One region of the Blautia sp. 210820-DFI.6.14 genome, then DNA from elsewhere that is predicted to be linked to it. Evidence: riboswitches for the same ligand, from Rfam matches in the RefSeq annotation. Region 1 holds a riboswitch; the other holds the start of a gene.
What was found. A riboswitch is a leader RNA that binds a small molecule or an ion and turns the genes downstream of it on or off. The one in region 1 is predicted to bind cyclic di-GMP.
Positions count from the first base shown of each region.

Region 2: another riboswitch for cyclic di-GMP. It lies ahead of LI112_RS14870 (response regulator); the one in region 1 lies ahead of LI112_RS02150 (ABC transporter substrate-binding protein).

Region 1 covers NZ_JAJCKS010000001.1:488,095-493,905, forward strand. Annotated here, with positions in the region: gene LI112_RS02145 (ATP-binding protein) at 1-276, opposite strand, end outside; gene LI112_RS02150 (ABC transporter substrate-binding protein) at 423-2,267, opposite strand; cyclic di-GMP riboswitch class I at 2,367-2,442, opposite strand; gene LI112_RS02155 (hypothetical protein) at 3,674-4,339, opposite strand; gene LI112_RS02160 (helix-turn-helix domain-containing protein) at 4,574-4,729, opposite strand; gene LI112_RS02165 (DUF2812 domain-containing protein) at 4,950-5,537, opposite strand; gene LI112_RS02170 (PadR family transcriptional regulator) at 5,534-5,811, opposite strand, start outside.
Region 2 covers NZ_JAJCKS010000027.1:28,934-34,744, reverse strand. Annotated here, with positions in the region: gene LI112_RS14875 (Fic family protein) at 46-1,182, shown strand; cyclic di-GMP riboswitch class I at 1,679-1,739, shown strand; gene LI112_RS14870 (response regulator) at 1,860-5,066, shown strand; gene LI112_RS14865 (hypothetical protein) at 5,334-5,811, shown strand, end outside.

The DNA of each region.
Region 1 (5,811 bases):
ATTGTATCCATTCTTTAAGTCCAGCAGAAGTTTACTTGGCATATCAATCCGCATTTTTGTTCCACGTGCTGATATTGCCTGACCATTCTCCTGAATGAATATAAGGGTACTTTCCGATTCTTTTTCCCATGCTTCAAAGAAACTTTTGTTCACATCCGTTTCAAGAGACAGCTCCCTCTCATGAAGTAAAAATTCCTCAACCAACTGCAGCTGGCTGTAGTATCCACTCACCTGAAGATCATAGGTCTGCTGTATCTGTTCAACAACAGCTCCCATACTGCTTTTTCCATTTTCGCTGATATACTTCTTAGACTTACTTATCAGATACTTGATACAACCTAAGCTTAAAAGAATCATAAGTAGTATAAGCAACAGCCTTGTTATTTTTTTTCTTTTATTTACCGTTTGTTCTATCTCCACTTTTACTGTTCAACCTCTATATAGTCTTCCGGTGCTGACGGCTGCTGTCCTTTTGACATTGCTTCAATCCATGCACTTGATAATGTTGTCTCTTTAAGCTGCTCAATCTCACATTTCGGATTTATTTTTTTCAATACAGACATTGTGGTGTCTGTAAGAAGAATAGAGTATTCCTTTTCTTTGTCTATTTTCTTATCATTAACTGTCAAGTCCTTTAACGAACATCCACTTTCCTCTTGATTGACAATCATTTTCATACCGGATGCAATTGGTAATTCGTATTTATTGGTTACGTAAAAATTCTCATCCGCATCGGCGAGATAATTTTTCACGAGTTCACAAACCTGTTTACCATTGATTTTTGCAACATATAATGCTGTATCTGAACTCTTCGCTGTCATCATGCCAACCCGGCTGCTGGTGCATTCTCCTTTGTACATAGAGGAAGTGAAATAATAATATGGCGCCAGAGCCAGCTGTGCATCATTTTCTTCTCTGATCGTAGTTAAAATGGAAGATGCTGCATCACGGCCATTTCTATCGTTCAGTGAAATGGAATATTCATTTTCAAAATTCACCGTTGCTTTTTCTTCTGGATCTTTACGATTCATTACACTACGAAAAGTATCATAAGCCTGTGTTTCATCCATTTCCCCTGACAGTAATCCGTGAACAGCCTCAAGACTTGCATCAAATGATTTTTGAGCGGAATATCGGATATAAACAGCATTATTATTAATTTCCTCTTCCAGTCCAGGCACATCCTGCATCATGGTTGGAACATCTGTATTCAATGAAATAACACCGCTTCCATCCGCAATCAGCTTTTGCCCCTCTTCTGAAATCATACAATCCAGCACATCCAGTGCAGTATCCAGTTTCTCCCGGTCTTTTTCCAGGTTTTTGTTAAATGCAATGTTTAAGGACGGAGTCATGTACACATAGGATTCATCCGATGTCTGTGAAAAGTAAGGAATACGGATCAGATCTGCATCCATCTGTTTCTGCAGCTGCTGCATAACCGTCGGATGTCCATGAAACATTGCTGATTTTCCCTCGACAAACATCTGGATTCCTGTATCGACGTCAATATTGATATCTTCTTTACCAAAGTGCGAGTCTTTCAGAAACTGGCTGGTTTCTGAAAAAATACGTTTCCATAATGCATCATCAAACTTTACTTCATCCGATGCAGTCTCTGCACCGTTTCGCCATTCAATACCATCCAGGCTTGTGAACTCACCGATTGCCGCCGCCTGGATGATCTCATTATTAGACCAGTCTTCACCAAGATCCATGGAGTACGGTTTTATGCCATTATCATAAAACTGCTGACATGCCTGTACATATTCCTCATAATTTTCCGGAATCTTAATTCCATACTGATCAAACAGTGTTTTGTTGGCAATGATCGTCTGCGGAATACCACAGATTGGCAGCCACTGGATTTCATCCTCCGCATTCTTATAATATTGCAGCGCATAAGAATAATACTTGGAAACAACATCATAAGAAGCAAAATCCATAAGATAAGGCTGTAAGTCCTGTGCATCTGTTCCGGAGAATCGACGTACTGTTATGATATCCGGTAATTCATCATGTTCTTTAAAATAACTGTATAAATCGGTATCATTGTTACCAATAATAAATTCAATATCCTGATCAGAAAACTGTTCATGGATATAGGGTGCAATATTTTTCATCAAACGATTTTCCCACAGATAAACGGTAAGATGATCATCATTTTTAGATACTTCTTTCTTTGACTGTCCACATCCAGACAAGACAGCAGATGCTACAAGTACACCTGACACCACTGCTGTCAGACAACGTTTTGCCTTTTTCATACTTTTATTTTCCTCATTCTTTCCTGATAAAATCATTATTGTTACATCTGCGAAATAACACCGTAAAAAAGCACCGTCAGACAGACAGTGCACCTCATTTCATGCAACTGGCTGCCATTTTACAGGCCCTGTAGCTTTGCGTCCCAGACTTTCATCTGGTTTTCCGATTTCCTTATTATAGATATAACTTTTAAACTTATGCAAAAAAACTGATTTTATTATACTTTAACGTTCTACTATGCACAAGAAAAAAAATTACCGTTTTAACGTTCAAAAACAAAAAAAGAACAGCCGATACATATACTCGAACTGTTCTCCTACTTCCGAAGTCCACGCAGCATTGACATTACTGTTTCCTGCTCATTTGTACTCAGATCGTTCCATATCCCTAGAACTTCTTTCTGTTTTTCTGTCAGATTCTCTGAATTACCTTCCTGAAAAAACTGCGATAATGTCACGCTTTTCACATAAAGATGTTATTTTATCCGCAATAGGAAGTATACGGATAAAAAAAATATAAAGATACTTTCGTTTCCGCAAAAGTCATTTTCGTTTATATCGTTTTTATAATATCATAGGTTGTTTCATTTGTCACATAAAATTTTGAAGCACAAATCAGCTCCTCTCTCCGGCCTATCTTTTCCGATTTATTTAACTTTTTCAGGCAACAGAAAAACCCGTAGAACCGAAGTTCTACGGGTATCTTACGTTTGGACACAACGTTATCTTACGATAACAAATCTATATTCAGATTGTATTACTCGATGATTGTAGCAACACGTCCTGATCCTACAGTACGTCCACCTTCACGATACTTTAATCCCGTTTTACCTCATATTTTTTATGGTTTTCTCTCCAAAATACAGTGAAAAACGGCTGAATTGCACCACCTATTTTGATTTGCCTGATTTCTTGGCACCGTTTTGGCACCGGAGAATACTCAAACCGATTTTCTTCTGTAGATACTAGATACTTCTCTACCAACTTTATATTGCACCGGTAATTTTTAACTGTTATAATCGAAACATGGGTGCTACCATAACGGTAGGCGGTTAGTCCTTCTCCAGAGGGACTGTGACCCTCTGATTACATAGAAACCTGTAAAGGAATCCATTGGAAAGGAGGGCTAAGCCAATGAGTATTATTGACTTCATAGCAGTAGTGAGCTTCGGCTTAACCTGCTTTAGTATCGGATATACATTAGGCAAAGATAATCATAAACCACAAAAATAACCGCCCTGGTCTGGTAAACTAAGCGGTTATCTTTGATGATATTCTAAATAGTAAAACGGACTAACCGTCTATCGGTAGCACTCTTTTTCTATAATCATATTAGCACGCATCTGTGGAAATGTCAAAAATTTTCTTCTTTCTCAACTATATCTATTTCCATACATTTTTACAACCTATTTCAAGTGTTCCTCAAAAATTAATTCGAGTTCCTTATTCCCTCTCAAGAATTCATACTCTTTCTTATTTTCAATTTCTGAATACAATTCACGAACAAAATTTTTTCCAACTCCCGAAAAGGCTTTTCCCTGTGCAGTATCTTCATACCTGTAATACAAAGGGGATTGTGTCATATTCCAAGGCTTCTGTGATTCACTTAATAATTGCTTAATTAACTGAACACATTTTTCTACATCTTTTCGATATCCAGCAATCAGCAGATATGGCACTGTGTTGCCGTAATTCCATAGTCCAAACAACGATATCATGTGATCTGTAATCTCAGCAATTCTCTCTGCTTTATCATGATTTCCTGTTTCTTCTTCCATTTCAATTAACTTATACAAGTAGCTTTGAATATTGACAACTGCCTGTAGCAGTTTCCCTTCCAGGAATAACGCAGCAGTGTCTGTTCCTTCCTGATGTGCTAATACACTTGTTTTCATAATCGTTGCATCAATTACAGTATCAGGAATTTTTTTCAAAAGGGCATTTGCTTCTTCATATTTCTCCATTTGGACATATTTTGTTGCAAGTATAAAAACACTTGAATTTCTCACTCTTTCATCCTGACTGTCTGCTGTTCGTTCCAGCCACTCAATAATAGCTGTATTATATTCCATTCGTTCTTCGCCATTAAGATCTGACAAAGTCAAAGATCCGTTCAGAACGGTTGCGATCGTATATATTAATAAGTCGCAATGAGGATACTCCTGTATTTTACGAGATGCCATCTCGAAAGCCTCTGTAAAACTGTCCAATGAAACTTCCGAAAGTTCATTCACAAATTGTCCAATCTCTTTTTCGGTCAATTCTTCACGAAACGAAAACAATTCATTCATATCAATTTTCAATAATCATGCCAAAGCTGGAAGTAATGAGATATCCGGATATGTATTTCCCTTTTCCCATTTATTTACCGCAGGAGTAGAAACACCCAGATAATTTGCCACCTGTTCTTGTGTTAATCCCTCAGTTTTTCGATAGTTTTTTATCTGCTCACCAATACGCATTGTTCGCACCTCCTGTCCTTATTTCCATTATAGCGTTCCCAATACATGTTTACAATTGAGCCTTTGTTTACTTATTACTTTCTTTTTTTAACTTTCAATTAATTTTCTCTAATATTTATATCATCAGCAACAAACTGCCCACAAATTTAAGAACGGGCTACTAACCCTCAAACGACAGTGCATTACATTGCATCAGCTAAACCAACCTTGTTATCCTGAATCACCACTCCTTCATCTTCGCTTCATGCCTATTTTTCATAATTTGCAACTGGTATATAATGACAGGGATTAGAAAAATCACAGCAACTATGCCTAAAATAACAGACCGATTTACGGTAGCAAATGCCACGAGCATAAGCATTAATAAAAGCCAGGGATTTCGCAAATTACTGTAATAATTTGCCCTATCTTCATAGGACGTATGAAGTTCAAAAGGTTTTCCATCATTTTCTTTTTCTACAATCAGCAATTCCCTGTTAAATGTTGTAGTGTTTGTTGCAATACGACCGCCAATTTCAGCCCACGGACGCCAGCGAACTTTACCAACAGAATAATTAAGATTGATATTTTTATAGAATACGGAATATCCCATTTCTTCCAAGAAATCATGGTAATCTTCAGCATTAGCTTTTGATTTTTGTCCTATAAACTCCACGCAATATTGAACTTGACCTGGCTTACATTTTTCAAATTCATAGAGTAATTTTCCCGTTCGAATAAGGCGATAACCTTTTTCAGCCATCTTATTCAGCCAGTTTTTCTGTACCGTCAATAGCCCGCCAAAAAAACGATAACACTTTTTGCTCATAATGTACCTCCTACAATTCCGCTTGCAATACCTACAAGTTCACGAAGTCTGATAAGTTCTTTTTCAGCTATCTCCTTTCCTTTTACAGTGATAAGATACTCTTTTTTTCTACCTTCACTATCTCCGAAAAGCTCAATCCATCCCTTTTCCTGCATTGAATTTAATGCACCATATAAAGTGCCTGCTCCCAATGAAAGCCGCCCACCTGTTTTTTCTTCAATGAACTGCATGACAGCATATCCGTGTTTAGGTGAATAGAGTGAAAGCAAAATAT
Region 2 (5,811 bases), on a different contig from region 1:
TAAGCATAGAAACACAGATATTCAAGCATTTGCTTTAGGGCTTCGATGGGAAGACACACATTTTGTACAAGGCTTTGTGAAAGAGAAACGAACTTGAAAATAATCCAGTCGATCATGGGGCATAAGGATATTCAGACCACTATGGATATCTATGCAGAAGCGACAGAGGAGAAAAAACAGGAAACATTTGAAGGCAAAATCACAATGAAAGAAGCACAGAGCCTTATTGATAGTTGCTATGAAGAAAGACCAGTGCATTTGTCTGATGATGAGCGTACCGAAGAAGCAGATAAGGTTTCGTCCCGTATTGTTGAAATTCTTTCTGAAACAGCGTTCTCATTTTCTCCGAATGAGTATATTGCTATCCACCGTAAACTATTTCAGGGGATTTATAAACACGCCGGAAAGATTCGAGATTACAACATTACAAAGAAAGAATGGGTTCTTGATGGGGCAACTGTTATGTACGGTAGTGCATCCGAATTGAGAGCCACACTTGAATATGTTTTTTCGCAGGAGAAGGATTTTAGTTATAAAGGACTGTCAATGGACGAGATTATCCATCATCTGGCGGTATTCATTTCAAGGCTATGGCAAATCCATATCTTCGGGGAAGGCAATACGAGAACAACGGCGGTGTTCTTCATCAAATATCTAAGGACACTTGGATTTTCTGCAACCAATGATATTTTTGCGGAAAATGCGTGGTATTTCCGAAATGCACTTGTCCGTGCAAACTATACGAACCTGCAAAAAGGTATTCACGAAACAACAGAGTATCTGGAAGCGTTTCTCAGAAATCTACTTTTGAACGAGAAAAATGAGCTTCATAATCGAAATCTTCATATAAGTGGACTTTTGAATGAAGAAAAAGTGGACATTGGAGATAGAAAAGTGGATATTGAGAATGAAAAAGTGGACATTCAAGACAAAAAAGTGGATATTGAAAGTGTACTTTCCCAAAAAGGTAGTGACTTCTCAGTAAAAACGACGGTTCATATCCATAGACTCTTTGAAAAGTTTGGCTTTGATGAGGTGTTTGGAAGAAGTGCAGTTATGGAGATTCTTGAGCTGAAAGGTTCAGGTGCTTCAAAACTTCTTTCCAATTTGGTACAGGCAGATATTATTGAACCAGTATCTGGTTATGGAAAAGGAAAATATAAATTTAAGAATTATCCGTGATTGCAATGATGAGCAGCTTTTGCAAGGGTATTATTCATGAAGAATGTACTGGGTTTATGGACCAGACCAGAAAGATATTACAATTATCGGACTGGAACCACATCCGGGAGATAAGAAAAATAGCGCATACGACCGAATTTCACTGTCGGATTTGTAGAATAAAACTGAATATGGAACTAAAACACGAGCAGTTAGTCTAGGAAAAATAGGTTAGCTGCTTTTTTTATGCAAAAAGGAGATGCCGTGTATGGGATATGCACGTAAAGATGTAGAGAAGACAAAGAAAATAGCAAAGAAGAATTGAATGTAAAACTCCGTACTGGTCTTGTAGAAAACTATGATGCAGTGTATGTGGAAAGAAAAAACCAGAATTGTCTTTGGCTGAAAGGATTTATCAGAGAAATGTCAAAAATTCAAATAAAAAAATATAGATTTTTTATCCGACATTATTGACGCATAAATAACTTTATGATATTTTATTTTTGGAAAAATGTAAATTATTTAAAGGCAAACCTGCTGAAAGGTAGGGACGCAAAGCGAGAAGGGGCACTGACATATTTTGGCAGGTGTCTTTTTTGTATGCAAAAATGAGTACGAAAACTGGCAGGGACAGGTTCTCTGTATACAAATAAAAGTAGGATGAAGAAGGCATAAGACGAAGAGAGGATTTTTACAAAATGGGAAATTATGAAGACAAAATATATTTTTTAGGTGATAATGAACCGGGACAGACACAGACCATGTCACAGGCCGTACAGAAAACACTGGAAAATAATGGCGGGGTAGGTATAATGACAGGATCTTATGACCAAAACCTGTCTATTTTGTCTGTGGATAATCTGCTGTTGCATAGTACAGGATATACATTCGATACTTTCATGGAACAGACAAAAGGCTCATTGAGAAACTTCTTTTATGACGAGGAAGATATACTGGAGCGAGACCGTTTTTTGCAGCTTCACGGAACAGGGGAAGCACAGATCCTTGCAGCAGACGGTACAGTGAATAATGTACGGCTTTGTAAAGAGGATGCGACAGATGAGGCGGGCAGACAGATCTGGGTTATGTCCGTACAGGTCAACTGGGATCATGTAAATCTGGCACTGCTCAATGAGGCTATCTATTCCGGCTTCTGGTATTTTGACTGTGACGAAAACAGTGAGATTGTGAATGCAAACTGGAGTCATGAATTCCGAAAAATGCTTGGCTATCATGACACTCTGGACTTTCCGAATAAACTGGAATCCTGGTCAGATCTTCTGCATCCACAGGATAAAGAAAGAGTAATGGTGCAGCTTCAGGCGGCAATTAAGGATAAGACGAACCAGATAAAATACCAGGTAGAGTATCGTATGAGAATGAAGGATAATCAATACCAGTGGTTTCGGGCATCGGCAGAAGTAATACGCCGTCTGGATGGTTCTGCCAGCAGGATTGCCGGGATTTTTATTAACATTGATGGGGAGAAAAAAGAAATCATGCAGGCACAAAAATCTGCTGCTTTCCACCGGGCTTTTACGAAAGCAGATTTGTGCGAGTATTATGTAAATCTGGAATCGAATACTTTTGATACCTTTAAGGTTGAACCGTCCCTGATGACCGTCTTTGAACAGAGTTATACGTGGGATGAATTGATTCGGCATTTTGTGGATTCCTATGTTGTGGAGACAGATAAGAAGGCGGTATCCTCTTTTTACGACCGTGGTTATATTGCACAAAGGCTGAAGGGTCTGGAAACCGAATTGGCTTTAGAGTGCCGTATCACTCTGAATGGAGAAGAACGATGGGTCCGCAATGTGATCATACGAGGCGAAATAGAGGATTCAGAATATGCCATGATCTTTCTGCGGGATGTCACGGAGGCAAAGGTAGAGAGCGCACGGCATCTACAGATGGCAGCGGACAATGCTTCCATGGAGCTGCTGATCCAGAGTATTGTGCGGCTGGTTGACCGTTTTGTTGTTTGTGATCTGGAAAATGACAGATATGAATTCTATAACCTGAATGGTCAGATGATATATAAACCTCTGGGATTCTATCATGATTTCCAGATGCAGGTTCTTGAAAAGTATAAGACACTGGAACCATTGGATGCTCTGGATATCCTGACAGCACCGGAAAATATCCGGAAGAATCTGAAAAGTGAAAATGATATTTATAAGTTTGAGTATTGCAGCCTGGATGAAAAGACTTATAAAATCGCTTCTTATATTCCCTTGGAATGGAAGAATGGAAAGCTGGAAAAGGTATTGCTGGCATCCATGGATGTGACACAGGAGAAGAAAGCAGAGATTGAATCCCGTGAGGCACTGAAAGAGGCTTACTGGTCCGCAGAAAATGCAAATCGTGCGAAAACAGAATTCCTTTCCAATATGTCCCATGATATCCGGACACCGATGAATGCCATTGTCGGTCTGACGGCAATCGCAGGAGCAAATATTGAGAGTCAGGACAGAGTCATTGAATGTCTCAGCAAGATTACAGAATCAAGCCGACACCTGTTGGGGCTGATCAATGAAGTGCTGGATATGGCACGTATTGAAAGTGGAAAAATGACGCTGGCACAGGAGGATTTCAATCTGCCGGATTTGGTGGATAATCTCATTACACTAACAAAACCGGTGCTTGATGAACATAAACACAATTTTGATATACGCATTAATCACATTGAACATGAGGATGTCTGTGGTGACAGCCTGAGGATCCAGCAGGTGTTTGTGAATCTGATGAGTAATGCAATCAAGTATACACCGGATGGTGGGAATATTACTTTTTCCATAGAGGAAAAGCCAAATGGATTTTCGGAACTTGGATGCTATGAATTTACGATTGAGGATAATGGGATCGGTATGTCACCGGAATTTCAGAAAATCATGTTTGATCCTTTCAGCCGTGCAGATGACCACCGGACAACTAAGGTTCAGGGAACTGGTCTGGGAATGGCAATCAGCAGAAATATTGTGAACCTGATGAATGGCAATATTAAAGTGGACAGCACCTTACACAAGGGAACTAAAATTACAGTAACCATTTATCTGGAGCTTCAGGAAAAAGAAAAAGAACAGGACAGAAATCTGATGAATCTGCCTGTTCTGGTTGTGGATGATGATAAGACATGCTGTGAAAGTACAGTTGCTACACTGAAAGAAATCGGTATTACAGGTGAATGGGTTCTCTCTGGCAGAGAAGCTGTTGAGCGCTGCTATGCACGTCATGAGCTAAAAAATGATTACTTTGCTGTCATCCTGGACTGGAAGATGCCGGACATGGATGGCATAGAAACAGCCAGACAGATCCGGAAACGGATAGGGAAAGAGATTACCATTATTGTACTGACATCTTATGAATTCAGTGAGATTGAAGAAGAAGCAAAGGCTGCAGGCGTAGATGCTTTTATTGCAAAACCGCTGTTCCGTTCTAGGCTGACGGCTACATTGCGGCAGTTTACTTCAGGAAGAAAAGAAAAAACAGCAAGAAATTATCTGGATGAACTGTCAGAATCAGACTACACGGGAAAAAGGATTCTGCTGGTTGATGATAATGAGTTGAACAGAGAAATTGCTGGTGAAATTTTGCAGATGACAGGGGCAGAAGTGGAAACAGCAGAAAATGGGAAAATCGCAGTTGAAAAAGTGGAAGCTTCTCCGGAAGGATTGTATGATCTTGTTTTTATGGATATCCAAATGCCTGTCATGAATGGTTATGAGGCAACTGCAGCAATCAGGAGCCTTCCGGGTGAAAAGGGAAAACTGCCTATTGTTGCCATGACTGCCAATGCTTTTGCAGAAGATGTACAGCTGGCCAAAAATACAGGCATGAATGGACATATCGCAAAACCGCTGGATATGAATAAGCTGAATGATGTTCTGGAAAGCTGGCTGTAATTGCTTTCCAGATGTATAAAAACTGGTGGAGAGGGGCACCGAAACGATTGTTTTATTGGATAAGGCAGAGATAATTGTGGAGGCAGGATTAAATATGCAGAAAAATGTTTGAAAGAACATAAGGAGAACGCAAAGAAAAGCTAAGTTTTGTGTAAAGAAAAAAAGTTTGCTGTTAATTGTCGGAATCGTGTGGATGATAGCGGGCGTTATGTTTACAAGAAATTATTTTTTATATAATCAATTGGTAGAAGAGGAGCAGAATTAAGAATGAAAGAGAATACGTATAAACCACAGATTCCGGACATGATGGAAGCAATATTTGATGCAGCGTATCTGACTTTTGATCTGGTAGCCGCAATTTTGTTTTTTATATATGCAAAAGGAAACACATTATTTGTACTTTATGGAATTCTGACATTGACGCTTTGTGGAGGAGATGCTTTCCATCTGGTGCCAAGAATTATCAGAGCAGTACGCGGAACCAGCGATAAGATAAAAAGACAGCTTGGTATAGGATTACAGGTATCGTCGATTACAATGACGGTGTTTTATATTATTCTGATGTATATCTGGAAGTTTACATTCCCGGAATTTACGCTACCGGTAACAATTGAGGCCATCGTCTGGATATCGGCGGTTGTCAGAATTGTGATATGTCTGTTCCCGCAGAATAACTGGTGCACAGATGAAGGAAACATGAAATTGTCGATCATCAGAAATACAGTCTTTGCAGTGACAGGGATCG